2 regions of the Nonomuraea sp. NPDC005983 genome follow, and region 1 is predicted to be linked to the other one. Evidence: riboswitches for the same ligand, from Rfam matches in the RefSeq annotation. Region 1 holds a riboswitch; the other holds the start of a gene.

Region 1 (7,738 bases):
CGCTGCCGTGCCCCTTGCCGGTCAGCCCGAGCGAGCCGTACAGGATCGTCTCGACGCGCGCCGTCCGCTCCAGAAGGCCGTCGTCGCGCAGGCCGCGGGCGAAGCGGTGCGCGGCGGCCATCGGGCCGCCGGTGTGCGAGCTCGACGGGCCGATGCCGATCTTGAAGAGGTCGAAGACGCTGATCGCCATTGATGTGCGCCCTTCAGAAAGGCCGGGGCCCAGGTCAGGACCCCGGCGGGTGGGTCAGGACTCGCCTGAGGTGAGCGCCGTGTACTCCTCGGCGGTGAGCAGGTCCTCCGGGTCGCCCTGGACGCGCACACGGAACATCCAGCCCTCGCCGTACGGGTCGCTGTTGGCGAGCGACGGGTCGTCGATGATGGCCTGGTTCACCTCGACGATCTCACCGCCGACAGGGGTGTAGATCTCGCTCACGGACTTGGTGGACTCGACCTCGCCGATCGAGTCGCCCGCCTCGACGACCGAGCCGGCCTCCGGAAGCTGCACGAAGACCACGTCCCCGAGGGCCTCGGCGGCGAAGGCCGTGATGCCGATGGTCACCGTGATGGCGTCCTCAAGACCGGACACCCACTCGTGCTCCTTGGTGTAGCTCAGCTCGTCAGGGATGTTGCTCACTTGTTCCTCCTGTAAAAGGGCAGCTCGATCAGGTCCACGGGTTCATGGCTGCCCCGGATGTCCACGGCCAGACCTTCATTGACCCCGGCGTCGACGTAGGCGATCGCGATGGGCTTGCCCAGGGTCTGGGATGGCGCACCGCTGGTGACCTCGCCGACGACGGCTCCGTCCTTGGTGACCGGGTACCCGTGTCGGGGCACCCGGCGGCCCCGCGCGACCAGCCCGACGAGCCTGCGCCGCGGCGCGTCGTCCTTGACCGCCTCGAGCGCCGACCTGCCGACGAAGTCGCCCGGCTTGTCGAATTTCACCACTCTGCCTAGCCCCGCGTCGAATGGGGTCAGCTCCGCGGAGAGTTCGTTGCCGTACAGCGGCATGCCTGCTTCGAGCCTGAGGGTGTCGCGGCTGGACAGGCCCGCGGGCAGCAGGCCGTGCGGCGTGCCCGCCTCGGTCAGGGCGTGCCAGAGCGGCACCGCGTCCTGGTTGGCCACGAACAGCTCGAAACCGTCCTCGCCGGTGTAGCCGGTGCGGGCGATCAGCGCCTGCCGGCCGTCGACCAGCGCGGGCAGGCCCGCGTAGTACTTGAGGCCGTCGAGGTCGGCGTCGGTGAGCGTGGCGAGAATCTGCTGCGCGCGCGGCCCCTGCACGGCGATCAGCGCGTACTGCTCGGACCGGTCGTCAACCACCGCGTCGTACGACTTACCGCGATTTATCAGCTCATTCGCGACTTTTTCATAGTTGGAGGCGTTGGCCACCACCATGAACTCCTCGTCGCCCAGCCGGTAGACGATCAGATCGTCCAGCACCCCGCCCCGCTCGTCCACGATCATCGTGTACCGGGCGCGGCCGGGGGCCAGCGCCGACAGGTGCCCCACCAGCGCGTAGTCGAGCGCCTCGGCCGCCTGCGGGCCGGTCACGAAGATCTCGCCCATGTGCGAGAGGTCGAACAGCCCCGCCGCCTGCCGGACGGCGTTGTGCTCCGCGGACTCGCTGCCGTAGCGCAGGGGCATGAGCCAGCCCGCGAAGTCGGTCAGGGTCGCGCCGAGGCTCTCGTGGACGTCTCGCAGCGGTGTGGGTCGGGACATGTGTCGCACCTCAGGGCAGAGTCGGATGCCAGCATCCTCCCCCTCTGTCATCGATGCCTGAGAGATTCGCCCGAGTTTTGCCGGACTTTCACCTTCGGCGAGGCCAACCGGCCTGCTTTCCAGAGGTCACCTCGTCCGCGCGGTCCTTTGCCTTGAGAGGTTCGCGGGGAGGGCTTGCTCCTTCAGGGGCCCTGACCGGCTGTCAGGACGCTCTCCCGCACGGGTTCGTCGGTGTTGCCCGCCAGCCTAGTGCCGTCGCGGGGCTCTTGTCGCGTACGTCCGGGTTCGTAGCCCGGCCAGGGGTCAGCAGGCCGCCACCAGCGCCTCGAACAGCGCTTCGTCCTCAGACGCCTCAGGATGCCACTGGACGGCCACCGCGAACGGGTACGGGTCCAGCTCGACCGCCTCGACGGTCCCGTCGTCGGCCGTGGCGGTCACGGTGAGGCCGGGGCCGAGCCTGTCGACGGCCTGGTGGTGGTAGTGCATGACCTCCAGGGGCTCCGGGCCCAGCGCCTTGGCCACCCGGCTGCCCGGCACGGGTGTGACAGGCAGCGGGCCGAACGTGCCGGGCGCGGGGGAGTGGCCGGAGTGCCCGACCACGTCAGGCAGGTGCTGGTGCAGGGTCCCGCCGAGCGCCACGTTCAGCATCTGGAGGCCACGGCAGATGCCCAGGTAGGGCAGGCCCGCGTCGAGCGTGGCGGACAGGACCGCGAACTCCGCCTCGTCCCTGAAGTCTCTGACGAAGCCGGTGCGCTCGTGCGGGCTCTCACCGTAGAGGGCGGGGTCGATGTCACCGCCGCCCGCCAAGATCACCCCGTCGAGCCGCTGTACCACCGAGGCCGGGTCGCCTGCCGGGGGCAGGATCACGGGCTGGCCACCGGCCCGCACCACCTGCTCCACGTACATGTACGGCAGCAAGGCCACGGGCAGCTCCCACACGGTGAACCGGGCGGGTTCGACATAGGACGTGATGCCGATGACGGGACGGCGCATGACAGCTTCTCCTTACAGCGGGGTGACGTAGGCGCCGGAGATCCCGCCGTCGACCAGGAAATCCGAGCCCGTGATGAACGAGGCGTCGTCGCTGGCCAGGAACGCGACGGCGGCGGCGATCTCGGACGCCTCGGCGAACCGCCCGACCGGGACGTGCACCAGGCGGCGCTGCGCCCGCTCCGGGTCCTTGGCGAACAGCTCCTGGAGCAGCGGCGTGTTCACCGGCCCCGGGCAGAGCGCGTTCACCCTGATGCCCTCGCGGGCGAACTGCACGCCCAGCTCGCGCGACATCGCCAGCACCCCGCCCTTGGACGCCGTGTAGGAGATCTGTGAGGTCGCCGAGCCCATCACCGCGACGAACGAGGCGGTGTTGATGATGGACCCCTTACCCTGCCGCCGCATGTACGGGATCGCGTGCTTGCAGCACAGGTACACGCTCGTCAGGTTCACCTCCTGGACGCGCCGCCAGGCGTCGATGCCCGTCTCCAGGATCGAGTCGTCGTCGGGCGGCGAGATGCCCGCGTTGTTGAACGCGATGTCCACGCTGCCGTAGGTGTCGAACGCCGTCTGGTACATCCGGGCGACGTCGTCCTCGCTGGTCACGTCGGCCCGGACGAAGAGGCCGCCGACCTCGGCCGCGGCCTTCTTGCCCGCCTCCTCGTCGACGTCCACGCAGACGACCCTGGCGCCCTCCTCGGCGAACCTGCGGGCCGTGGCCAGGCCGATGCCGCTGCCCGCGCCGGTGATGACGGCGACGCGGTCCTGCAAACGCTGCATGTGTTTCACTCCGTTGAAATGAAGACGTTCTTGGTCTCGGTGAACGCGGCCAGGGCGTCCGGGCCGAGTTCCCGGCCGAGGCCGGACTCCTTGAAGCCGCCGAACGGCGTCCAGTAGCGCACCGAGGAGTGCGAGTTCACCGACAGCGCGCCCGCCTCGACGGCCCTGGCCACCCGCAGCGCCCTGCCGACGTCGCGGGTCCAGATGGAGCCGCTCAGGCCGTACCGGGTGTCGTTGGCGATCCGGACGGCTTCGGCCTCGTCCGCGAAGGGCACCACCGACACCACGGGTCCGAAGATCTCCTCGGTGAACGTCCGGTCGGTGACCCGCGTGGTCAGGACCGTGGGCGGGAACCAGTAGCCCTTGCCGGTCGGGCAGTCGCCCTGCAGGTACGGCGTGCCGTCGACGAAGCCGCGGACCCGCTCCAGGTGCTCGGCGCTGACCAGGGGGCCCATCTCGGTGGCCGGGTCGAGCGGGTCGCCGACCCTGACCTTCCGCACGGCCTGCGCGAGCAGGTCGAGGAACTCGTCGTGGATCTCGGCCTGGACGAGGATCCTCGACCGGGCGCAGCAGTCCTGGCCGGAGTTGTCGAAGACGGCGTAGGGCGCGGTTCTCGCCGCCTTTTCCACGTCAGAATCGGCGAAGACGATGTTTGCGGATTTGCCGCCTAGTTCGAGGGTGATGCGCTTGACGTGCCTCGCGGCCTTTGCTGCGATCTCTTTGCCCACCTCGGTCGAGCCGGTGAACACGATCTTGGCGACGTCCGGATGTTCGACCAGGCGGGCACCCGCGACCTCCCCTGCGCCAGGCAGGACCTGGAGCACCCCCTCGGGGAGGCCCGCCTCCAGGGCCAGCTCGGCCAGCCTCAGCGCGGTGAGCGGGGTCCACTCGGCGGGCTTGACGATCACCGTGTTGCCCGCCGCGAGAGCCGGGGCGACGCCCCAGCTCATGATGAGCATCGGGAAGTTCCACGGCACGATCACGCCGACGACGCCGAGCGGCTCCTGGAACGTGATGTCCACGCCGCCGGGCACCGGGATCTGCTTGCCGTGGTTGCGCTCCGGCGCCCCGGCGTAGAAGTGCAGGACGTCGCGGACGCTGCCCGCCTCCCACGTCGCGTTGCCGATCGGGTGGCCGGCGTTGGCGAGCTCCAGCCGCGCCAGCTCCTCGCCGTGGGCGTCCACGACGTCGGCGAACCTTCTGAGCAGCCGCGCCCGATCGCCGGGAGAGACGTCACGCCAAGCCGGGTACGCCCGCCTGGCACGCTCCACGGCCCGGTCGACCTCCGCCGTGTCGGCCAGTTCGACGTCGGCGATGACCTCTTCGGTCGCGGGATTGATGATCTTCAATGCAGGTCCTTCACATGCGCTCGAATCCGCGGAACAGCTCCCAGTCCGTGACCGCCGCATCGAAGGCGGCCAGCTCGATCCGGGCGTTGTTCGCGTAGTGCTCCACCACGTCCTCGCCGAAGGTGTCGCGGGCCAGTTTCGCCCCCTCGAACAGGGCCAGCGCGTCCCGCAGCGTGTGCGGGACGGTCTCGGCCCCCGAGGCGTAGGCGTTGCCCGTGAACGCGTCCTCCAGGGGCAGCTCGTTGTCGATGCCGTACAGGCCGGCCGCGATCAGCGCCGACACGGCGAGGTAGGGGTTGACGTCTCCGCCCGGCACCCGGTTCTCCACCCGCAGCGAGTGCCCGTGGCCGACGAGGCGGAGCGCGCACGTGCGGTTGTCGACGCCCCACTTGATCGCGGTCGGGGCGAAGCTGCCGGGGACGTACCGCTTGTAGGAGTTGATGTTCGGTGCGTAGAGCAGCGTCAGCTCGCGCAGGCAGGCGAGCTGCCCGGCGACGAAGCTCGCGCCCATCGGCGACAGGCCGTGCTCGCCGTCGCCCGCCATGACCGGTTCGCCGTCGAGGCCACGGAGGCTGATGTGGATGTGGCAGGAGTTGCCCTCGCGCTGGTTCGGCTTGGCCATGAAGGTGATCGACTTGCCCTCCTGGGCCGCGATCTCCTTGGCGCCGTTCTTGTAGATCGAGTGGTTGTCGCAGGTGCGCAGCGCCTCGTCGTAGCGGAAGGCGATCTCGTGCTGGCCGAGGTTGCACTCGCCCTTGGCCGACTCGACGTACAGGCCCGCACCCGCCATCTCGCGCCGGATCCGGCGCAGGAGCGGCTCGACGCGGGCGGTGCCGAGGAGGGAGTAGTCGACGTTGTAGAGGTTGGCGGGGGACATGTCGTGGTATGCCCGCTTCCACGCGTCCTCGTAGCTGTTCTCGTAGACGATGAACTCCAGCTCGGTGCCGACGTACGCGGCCAGGCCGCGCTCGGCGAGCCGGGCGAGCTGCCTGCGCAGGATCTGGCGCGGCGAGGGGGCGACGTCCTCGCCGCTCTCCCAGGCCAGGTCCGCCATGAGCATGGCGGTGCCCTCCTGCCAGGGGACGCGTCTCAGCGTCGACAGATCGGGCTTCATCACGAAATCGCCGTAACCTCGTTCCCATGACGACATCGCGTAGCCCTCGACCGTCGTCATGTCCACGTCCACAGCGAGCAGGTAGTTACAGCCCTCGGAGCCGTGGTGTAGCACCTCGTCCAGGAAGTACCGCGCGGACAGCCGCTTGCCCTGCAATCTGCCCTGCATGTCGGCGATCGCGAGCAGGACGGTGTCGATCCGCCCGGCCGCGGCCTCGACCCGCAGCTCCTCGACAGTGAGGAAGCCGGCGGTGGATCGCTCACTCACATTTGCTCCCCGACGCGCTTTCCCGTTGATTGGGCTAGTCTCAGACCATTGAGGTGCATGGTGGGATCGCTTGTCAAGACCTGAGGACACCTTGGACGATTCGGACGGGTTGGCGGACGGGTTGGCGGACGGGGCGGCGCGGCGAAGTGGAGGAGCCCGGGGTGAGAGCGCGGCGAAGCAGCAGGCTGCCATGACGATGAATCCGTTGACGATGCTCAGGCCCGTCAGGGCGGGAAACGCCTTCGAGGAGACCGTGGAACGGCTGCTCCAGGCGATCAAACTCGGCGTGGTGGGGCCCGGCGAGAAACTGCCGCCCGAGCGCGAGCTGGCCGTGCAACTCGGCATCAGCCGGGTCACCCTGCGCGAGGCGATCCGCGCCCTCCAGGAGGCGGGCTACCTGGACGTCCGGCGCGGACGCTACGGCGGGGCGTTCGTCACCTACGTCCCGCCCCCGCCTGGGCAGGGCGACCTGCGCAAGGCCGTCGCCGACATGGGGCTGGCCGACCTGTCCGACGCGCTCACCTTCCGCATGGCCGTGGAGTGCGGGGCCGCCGAGGTGCTGGCGACGTCCGAACTCACCGACGAGCAGCAGGCGCTGCTCCGCCGCAGGCTGTCGGAGCTCAACGAGGCCGGTGTCGAGGACTACCGCCGCCTCGACACCGCCTTCCACCTGTCGATCGCGGAGCTGACCGGCTCGCCCCTGCTCGCCACCGCCTGCGCCGACGCCCGCCTGCGGGTCAGCGACCTGCTCAACGCCATCCCGATGCTTCACGTGAACCTCGAGCACGCCGCCGTCCAGCACCAGGCGATCGTGGCCGCCATCCTCGCCGGCGACCCTGACGCGGCCCGCCGCGCCGTCGCCGAACACCTGGAGGGCACGGCCGCGCTCCTCCGTGCCTTCCTGTCCTGAACCGCACGCGCCTCTTGTAGGGCTCTACCGGTCCTTGACGGTCATAAGGCAACCACGCGGCATCACACGACCGGAACGGCTCGTACCATCAGTTTCTAGGTCATGAGTAACTGGTTGCAGCAGAGCATTGTCGACACGGGACGGCTGCCGCTGTTCTGTTACTTCGTCGCGCTCATCGTCGCCTTCGTCGCCACCCGTATCAACGTCCGGCTGATCAGGGCCAAGGTGGGCTGGTTCCGCAACGTCAGCGTGGGTGAGATGCACATCCACCACGTGGTGTTCGGCGTCGTGCTCATGCTGATCGGCGGCGTCGCCGGGTTCGTGCTGTCGGCCGGGTCCCAGATCGGGTACGCCGCCGCCGCGTCCGTCTTCGGCGTCGGCTCCGCGCTGGTGCTCGACGAGTTCGCGCTGATCCTGCACCTGCACGACGTGTACTGGGAGGAGGAGGGGCGGACCTCCGTCGACGCGGTGTTCATCGCGGTCGCGGTCACCGCCCTGCTGCTGATCGGGCTGCGCCCCCTCACCTGGGACTACGGCCCCCTGGTCAACCCGGCCGCGCTGATCGTCGGCAACCTGCTGCTGGCCGTCGTCACCCTGCTCAAGGGCAAGATC
Region 2 (7,738 bases), on a different contig from region 1:
GGTACGGGTGTACGGGTGCGACCACTCGTCGGCGGTGACCGAGTCGGCGGTGTGCGGGGCGTTGCTCAGCGGGTTGTCGGACCGGTCGTAGGCGCCGGAGGCGACCTTCGAGATCTCGCCCCTGATCGCGATCATCGCCTCGGCGAACCGGTCGAGTTCGGCGAGGTCCTCGCTCTCGGTGGGCTCGATCATGAGCGTGCCCGCCACGGGGAACGACATGGTCGGCGCGTGGAAGCCGTAGTCGATGAGCCGCTTGGCCACGTCGTCGACGGTGACGCCGGTCTCCTTGGTGATCTGGCGCAGGTCGATGATGCACTCGTGGGCCACCAGGCCGCCGCGCCCGGTGTAGAGGACCGGGTAGTGGGGAGCGAGCCTGCGGGCCAGGTAGTTGGCCGACAGGATCGCCTGCTCGGTGGCCGCGCTGAGCCCGTCGCCGCCCATCATCCGGATGTAGGCCCACGAGATCGGCAGGATGCCCGCCGAGCCGTACGGGGCCGCCGACACGGGCCCGACCGGCGAGCCGTCGCGCAGCGGGTGGCCCGGCAGGTAGGGCGTCAGGTGGCCGCGCACCGCGACCGGGCCGACGCCGGGGCCGCCGCCGCCGTGCGGGATGCAGAACGTCTTGTGCAGGTTCAGGTGCGACACGTCGGCGCCGAACTGGCCCGGCTTGGCCAGGCCGACCAGCGCGTTGAGGTTGGCCCCGTCGACGTACACCTGGCCGCCGGCGGCGTGCACCTTGGCGCAGACCTCGGTGATCGTCTCCTCGTAGACGCCGTGCGTGGACGGGTACGTCACCATGATCGCGGCCAGCGCGTCGCGGTGCTTGTCGATCTTGGCGTCGAGATCGCCGAGGTCCACGTTGCCGTCGGAGTCGCAGGCCACGACCACGACCCGCATGCCCGCCATGACGGCGCTGGCCGCGTTCGTGCCGTGCGCCGAGGACGGGATGAGGCAGACGTCGCGGTGGGTGTCGCCGTTGCCGCGGTGGTAGGCGCGGATGGCCAGCAGCCCGGCGAACTCGCCCTGGGAGCCCGCGTTCGGCTGGATGGAGACCGCGTCGTAGCCGGTGACCTCGGCCAGCCAGCCCTCCAGCGTCGCGATCAGCTCGCGGTACCCGGCGGCCTGCTCCTCGGGCGCGTACGGGTGGACGGCCGCGAACTCGGGCCAGGTGATGGGCTCCATCTCGGTGGTCGCGTTCAGCTTCATCGTGCACGAGCCGAGCGGGATCATCGACCGGTCGAGCGCGATGTCCTTGTCCTGGAGCTTGCGCAGGTAGCGCAGCATCGAGGTCTCGGAGTGGTGGTCGTGGAAGACCGGGTGGGTCAGGTAGCCGGACTCACGTGCCAGTGACGCCGGGATCGCGCCTGGCTCCGCGAGCTCGTGCAGCGAGACGGCGACGCCGAAGGCGGCGGCGACCTGCTCCAGGTGGCCGAGGGTGGTCTTCTCGTCGCAGGAGACGGAGACGTGGTCGGCGTCGGCCTGCCACAGGTTGACGCCGCGCGAGGCGGCCTCGGCCACGACCGCGGCGGCCCGGCCCGGCACGCGGGCGAGCACGGTGTCGAAGAACGCGTCGTGCACGACCTCGACGCGTCCGGCCCGCAGCACCTCGGCCAGCGTGACGGCGTGCGCGTTGACGCGGGAGGCGATGCGGCGCAGCCCCTCGGGCCCGTGGTAGGCGGCGTACATGCCGGCGATGACGGCGAGCAGCACCTGGGCGGTGCAGATGTTGCTGGTGGCCTTCTCGCGGCGGATGTGCTGCTCGCGGGTCTGCAGCGCGAGCCGGTAGGCGGGCGAACCGTCGGCGTCGACGGAGACGCCCACCAGGCGGCCCGGCATCTGCCGCTGCAGGCCCTCGCGCACCGACATGTAGGCGGCGTGCGGGCCGCCGAAGCCGAACGGGACGCCGAACCGCTGCGAGGAGCCGATCGCGATGTCGGCGCCCAGCTCGCCCGGCGCGGCGACCAGGGTCAGGGCGAGCAGGTCGGCGGCGGCCACCACGAGCGCGCCGGAGGCGTGCGCGGCGGCGGCGACCGCGCGGAAGTCGCGCAGGCGGCCCGACGCGCCGGGGTACTGCACGAGGACGCCGAAGCACTCGGGCAGCTCGCCGGTCAGGTCGCTCTCGACGAGGGTGATGCCGAGCGGCTCGGCGCGGGTGGCCAGCACGGCCTTGGTCTGCGGCAGCGCGTCGGAGTCGACGACGAACACGGCGCTCTTGGCCTTGCCCGCCCGCCTGGCCAGCGTCATCGCCTCGGCGGCCGCGGTGGCCTCGTCCAGCAGGGACGCGCCCGCGACGGGCAGGCCGGTGAGGTCGGAGACCACGGTCTGGAAGTTGAGCAGCGCCTCCAGGCGGCCCTGCGAGATCTCCGGCTGGTACGGCGTGTAGGCGGTGTACCAGCCCGGATTCTCCAGCAGGTTGCGCCGGATGACCGCGGGGGTGATCGTGTCGTAGTAGCCGAGGCCGATCATGGAGGTGAGCACCTGGTTGCGGTCGGCCAGGGCGCGCAGCTCGGCGATCGCCTCGGTCTCGCCGATCGCGGCGGGCAGCTGGAGGCGGTCCTTGGCCCTGATGGCCTCGGGCACGGCCACCGCCACCAGGTCCGCCACGGACTCGAAGCCCACGGTTTCGAGCATGCGCTGCTGCTCGGATTCCGACGGGCCGATATGCCGGGACGAGAACGGCGGTGCAGACAGGTCGGTCATGGAGGTGCCTCCCGAGGGCTTGGAGACCGGCGCCAGGGCGCGGACGAGTGCCGGATCTCCCCCTCTGTCATGGCGACCTGAGAGCTTCACCCCAAGGGGCTTGCACCGTCGGTGAGACGCGCCTGGCCGGCGCGCCTGCTTTCCAGAGTTGCCTCACCCGAGCGGTACTGGCGCCTGAGAGATTCCGGGGAGGGTTGCTCCTTCGGCGCCCCGGGGCAGCAGCCCGGGGACTCTCCCGCACGGGGTCATCAGCTTTTGTCCCTAAAGGTTACTACCCAATGCGACGCGCGCGTCGCCGCTGGGCCAGCTCGTCAGTGGGATGGTCGGCCGGGACGTCGTCCGCGACCGCCGCTCTTTCCCCCGGCAGCTCCGCGAGGGACCCCTCGACCTCGCGCCAGACCCGGCCGAGCGCGATGCCGAACACGCCCTGGCCGCCCTGGAGCAGGTCGATCACCTCGTCGGCCGAGGTGCACTCGTAGACGCTGACGCCGTCGCTCATCAGCGTGATCTGCGCGAGGTCGGCGACCCCGCGATCGCGCAGGTGCTGGACGGCGGTACGGATCTGCTGGAGCGACACTCCGGTGTCGAGCAGCCGCTTGACCACCTTGAGCACCAGGATGTCGCGGAAGCTGTAGAGCCGCTGGGAACCCGAGCCCTGCGCGGCTCTTATCGTGGGCTCCACCAAGCCGGTGCGCGCCCAATAGTCAAGCTGCCTGTAGGTGATGCCGGCCGCCGAGCAGGCCGTGGGGCCGCGGTATCCGATGTCACCTGGCAACGTCGCGGGCCGCTCGTCGAAGAGCAGTCCCTGCTCTCCGGCACGCTGCCGCGCGCTCTCGCGCCGCACCGGATCTTCCTGGCCGGCCGTCTTTCCCTCGCCGCTGCTGACCGCCACGCGGACCTCCGGCTTTCTCTCATCCCGCGGTCTGATCTGGGGGTTCGTAAAAGGGCGACCACGGGTTTCACTTGCACCGTAGGACCGTGACCATGCTCAGTCAACGATCCGGCTCGGCGCGTCGTGAAGCGTAAATGCACTGAAATACCTACCCCGCCCTGCCGAAGTCTTCGGGAGTGATCGTGTCAAGGAACTCCCTGAACTTCTCCACCTCATCCTCTTGGTCGTCGGGGATGATGACCCCCGCCTCCTGGACGACTTCCTCGCTGGCGAAGATACGCGCTCCGGTGCGAAGCGCAAGCGCGATCGAGTCGGACGGGCGGGCGCTGACCTCCACCCCGTTGGAGAAGACCAGGTCGGCGAAGAAGATGCCGTCGCGCAGGGCGACGATGTTCACGGCACGCAGGCCGACACCCAGGGCGCTCAGCACGTCCCTGAACAGGTCGTGCGTCAGAGGCCGCGGCGGAGGCTCCTCCGCCTGGGCCAGGGCGATGGCCGTCGCTTCGGTCATGCCGATCCAGATGGGCAGGAACCGCTCCCCGTGTGCCTCCTTGAGCAAGACGATCGGCTGATTTGTGGGCATTTCTACCCGAACGCCCACGACCTCCATCTGCAACACGGGCTGCTCCGTATTCGACTGGCCGGTGACCCGGCGCAGCTATTTGCTGGTCCGCTTCTGCATTTCAACGTAACACCCGTTGGGCCCAGTACGCCCCGCCGGTCCGGTCATCGTCCCAGAACGTCGCGTACGCCGGTACGCAGAAGGGCGGCATGGAGGTCGAGCAGCAGGTTCGACAGCTCTCTGGCCACCTCGTCGGCCTCGCCGATGGCGCCGGGGGCGCGGCGCTTGAGGATGGGCGCGACCGTCTGCTCGATCAGCCCCGCCTCGCGCTCGGCCGCCGCCCTGACCGCGCGCAGGTGGCGGGCGTGCAGGCCGAACCGGGCCAGCGCGCCCACGCTGCGGGCGATCTTGAGCGCGTCCTCGTCGTAGCGCCTGGCCTTGGCGGCGAGCAGGCCGTAGTCCTCCAGCTCGGTGAGCGTCTCGTCATCGAGCCCGGCGGCCTCCAGCAGCTCGGTGCGGCTCAGCCGCACCTCCTGCTTGTCCTGCACGGCGCGCGGACGGCCGAAGCTCTCGGCCATCCTGTCCTTGATCACCCGCAGCGGCAGGTAGTGGTCGCGCTGCTCGGTGAGGATGAAGCGCAACTGCTCTACGTGCAGGTGGGTGAACTTGCGGTAGCCGGACGGGCTGCGCTCGGGCTCGATGAGGCCCTCGCCCTCCAAGAAACGAATCTTGGAGATCGTGACATCGGGGAACTCGCCCTGCAGGAGCGCGAGCACCTCCCCGATGCTCATGTGCGAGCGTGCCGCCTGCGAGCTCATGAGCCTGCGGCGGTCCGCATCAGGAAGACGAGGCGGAACTTGCCGATCTGCACCTCGTCTCCGGAGTGCAGGGGCACCTCCTCGATGCGCTCCCTGTTGACGTAGGTGCCGTTGAGGCTGCCCACGTCGCGCACCGAGAACTGCCCCCCGCGGTGGCGGTAGAACTCGACGTGACGGCGCGAGACCGTGATGTCGTCGAGGAAGATGTCGCTCTCGGGGTGCCGGCCCGTGGTGGTGAGCTCCTTGTCGAGGCGGAAGCGGCTGCCCTGGTTGGGGCCCCGGGTCACGCTGAGCAACGCCGTACCGGGCGGGAGCTGCTCCACCAGCGCCCGCTCGGCCATGAGCATGTCGCCCGCCTCAGCCTCGTATGCCTCGATTCCCGCGATAGAGATCGTCGACGTGGTATCCCCTGAGACCTCCTGTCTGGTCAACGGTGACCCACAGCGGGAACAGAAACGGGCATCCTCGGGGTTGGCGTGCCCGCACTGCGTGCAGTAGACGCTCGGCATCGATCGGCTCGGCCTCCTACCGCGAAGACGCGGCAACGGTGCTCGGGGCGCGCCTCGCTCTTCAAGTTTGCGAATGCCGCAACTTACGCTGATCAGCGGCAAAGGTCAAGGCGGGGCGCTGGACGACAGGTTTGGACGGTGACAAAGTTACCGCCGCCCGCGCCGAAAGGTCCATGCCGCCGCGCCTCTTAACAATACGATCTTGACCCAGGAGTTCACAAACTATCTCATTTCCGATCGAATCCGGGTGATCCACGAGGGCGCGCAGGGGTCCACCAACCCTCGCGTGACGCACGGTCACCGTCCGCTGTCGCTCGGGTGGCGCGGGGCTCCCGTCCGGCCCTCAGGTGGTGCACTGCTCCACGACGCGCGCCCAGCGCTCCAGAAGGGCGGCGGCCGTGTCGACGTCCGGCCCCTCGGCCCACAGGTCGGTGACGGGCTCGGTGGCGGCGGGCAGGATGAGCACCCAGCTGCCGTCCGGCCCCTCGACGCGGACCCCGTCGGTGGTGTCGATGCGGTAGCCCTCGCCCACCGCCTCGGCCGCCTCGATGACCGAGCGCATCACCGCGCCCTTGGCCGCCCACTGCGTCGGCATGGAGCGCTTGAGCAGCTTGGCCTCGGGGATCCTGGCGTCGATCTGGCTGAGCGACAGGCGGGTGCGGGCCACCAGGCCGAGCAGGCGCATGAACGCGGCCAGGCCGTCGATCGCCGGGCTGAACTCCGGCACGACGAAGCCGCCCCTGCCGTCGGCCGCGAAGATCATGTCATGGTCGGCGGCGGCGGAGGTGAGGGCGTCCAGCGCGGTCGGGGTCCAGCGCGCCTCGACGCCGTGGAAGCGGCAGACCTGCTCGGCGACCCTGGTGGTGGTCACGGGCAGCGCCACCCTGCCGCCCCTGCGCTCGGCGGCGACCAGGTCGAGCACCACCAGCAGGGCGCGCTCCTCACCGATGAGCTGGCCCATCTCGTCCACCAGCGCGATCCGCTCGCCGACCGGGTCGAACCGGACGCCGAAGGCCGCCCGGGAGGAGCCGACCAGCTCCGAGAGGCGTTGCAGGTCGCGGCGGCGCTCGGCCAGCGTCTCGGTGGGCGAGGCGTCGTCGAGGCGGGCGTTGACGGTCAGCACGTCGATGCCGACCCGTCCGAGCAGCGTGGGCATCACCAGCGAGGACGTGCCGCCCGCGCAGTCGACGACCACCTTCATGCCCTTGACGCCGGTCATGTCCACCCGGCGGAGCAGCTCGTGGGTGTAGTCCTCGACGATCCTGGCGGGATAGGCGAGCCCGGCGATCTCGCCGGGGAAGGCGCGGCGGAACTCCTGGCGGGAGAAGACCCGCTCAAGCTTGCGCTGGGCGGCGGCGGGCAGGTCGGCGCCGCGGTCGTCCATGATCACGATGTCCACGCTCTGCGGGTCGCCGGCGGTGGTGCGCAGCGCGATGCCGCCCGCCGACGACTCGCGGGCCGTGTGGAAGCGGGCCACCGGCAGCGGCGAGGCCTCCAGGTCGAGGACGTTGACGGCGCTGGCGGTCAGCGCCGCCACTACAGCCCGCTTGAGCGCCCTGGCCGCGAGCGAGGAGTCGCGCGAGGTGACGACGTGCTGGCCCTTCTTCAGGGTGGTGGCGTAGGCGCTGGCGAGCCGCACGCACAGCTCGGGGGTGATCTCCACGTTGACCAGGCCGCTGACGCCCCTGGGCCCGAACAGGTTGCGCTGGCCGCGCGACTCCCAGATGACGCTGGTGTTGACGACCGCGCCCGCCTCGATGGTCTTGAACGGGTACACCTTGACGCCGCTGGAGACGTACGCCTCGGCCTCGATGACGCACTCGTCGCCGATGACCGCGTTCTCCTCTATGCGGGCGCCGCCCATCACGTCGGTGCTCTTGCCGATCACGCAGCCGCGCAGGTGGGCGCTGGGGCCGAGGTAGACGTTGTCGTGCACGACGGCCCGGTGCAGGAACGCGCCCTCGCGGACGACCGCGTTGTTGCCGAGCACCGTGTACTCGCGCAGTTCGGCGTTCGCCTCGACCTTGGCGTAGTCGCCGATGAGCAGCGGGCCCTTGAGCACCGCGTCGGGGTCGATGGTCGCCGACTCCGCGACCCAGACGCCCGGCGAGAGCTCGAAGCCGCTGATGTCCAGCTTGACGCGCCCGGACAGGGCGTCGGCCTGGGCCTTGAGGTAGCTGTCGTGGGTGCCGACGTCCTCCCAGTAGCCGTCGGCGACGTAGCCGTAGATGGGCGCGCCGCGTTCGAGCAGCCTGGG

Evidence for each region. Region 1 has a riboswitch for glycine ahead of gcvT (glycine cleavage system aminomethyltransferase GcvT). Riboswitches for the same ligand answer to the same signal wherever they lie in the genome.
Region 2: it holds a riboswitch for glycine, as region 1 does, so the genes downstream of both, gcvP (aminomethyl-transferring glycine dehydrogenase) here and gcvT (glycine cleavage system aminomethyltransferase GcvT) in region 1, are expected to answer to the same signal.

Annotation. Positions count from the first base shown of each region.
Region 1 covers NZ_JBEXUP010000134.1:1,322-9,059, reverse strand. The annotation lists gene ABZ297_RS37585 (L-serine ammonia-lyase) at 1-190, opposite strand, end outside; gene gcvH (glycine cleavage system protein GcvH) at 245-634, opposite strand; gene gcvT (glycine cleavage system aminomethyltransferase GcvT) at 631-1,716, opposite strand; glycine riboswitch at 1,847-1,944, opposite strand; gene ABZ297_RS37570 (gamma-glutamyl-gamma-aminobutyrate hydrolase family protein) at 2,020-2,709, opposite strand; gene ABZ297_RS37565 (3-oxoacyl-ACP reductase) at 2,722-3,486, opposite strand; gene ABZ297_RS37560 (aldehyde dehydrogenase family protein) at 3,492-4,895, opposite strand; gene ABZ297_RS37555 (glutamine synthetase family protein) at 4,846-6,216, opposite strand; gene ABZ297_RS37550 (FCD domain-containing protein) at 6,407-7,126, shown strand; gene ABZ297_RS37545 (hypothetical protein) at 7,229-7,738, shown strand, end outside.
Region 2 covers NZ_JBEXUP010000053.1:10,873-18,610, forward strand. The annotation lists gene gcvP (aminomethyl-transferring glycine dehydrogenase) at 1-2,700, opposite strand, end outside; glycine riboswitch at 2,853-2,948, opposite strand; gene ABZ297_RS23100 (MerR family transcriptional regulator) at 2,972-3,592, opposite strand; gene ABZ297_RS23105 (bifunctional nuclease family protein) at 3,741-4,211, opposite strand; gene ABZ297_RS23110 (MerR family transcriptional regulator) at 4,319-4,945, opposite strand; gene ABZ297_RS23115 (FHA domain-containing protein) at 4,969-5,481, opposite strand; gene ABZ297_RS23120 (mannose-1-phosphate guanyltransferase) at 5,825-7,738, opposite strand, start outside.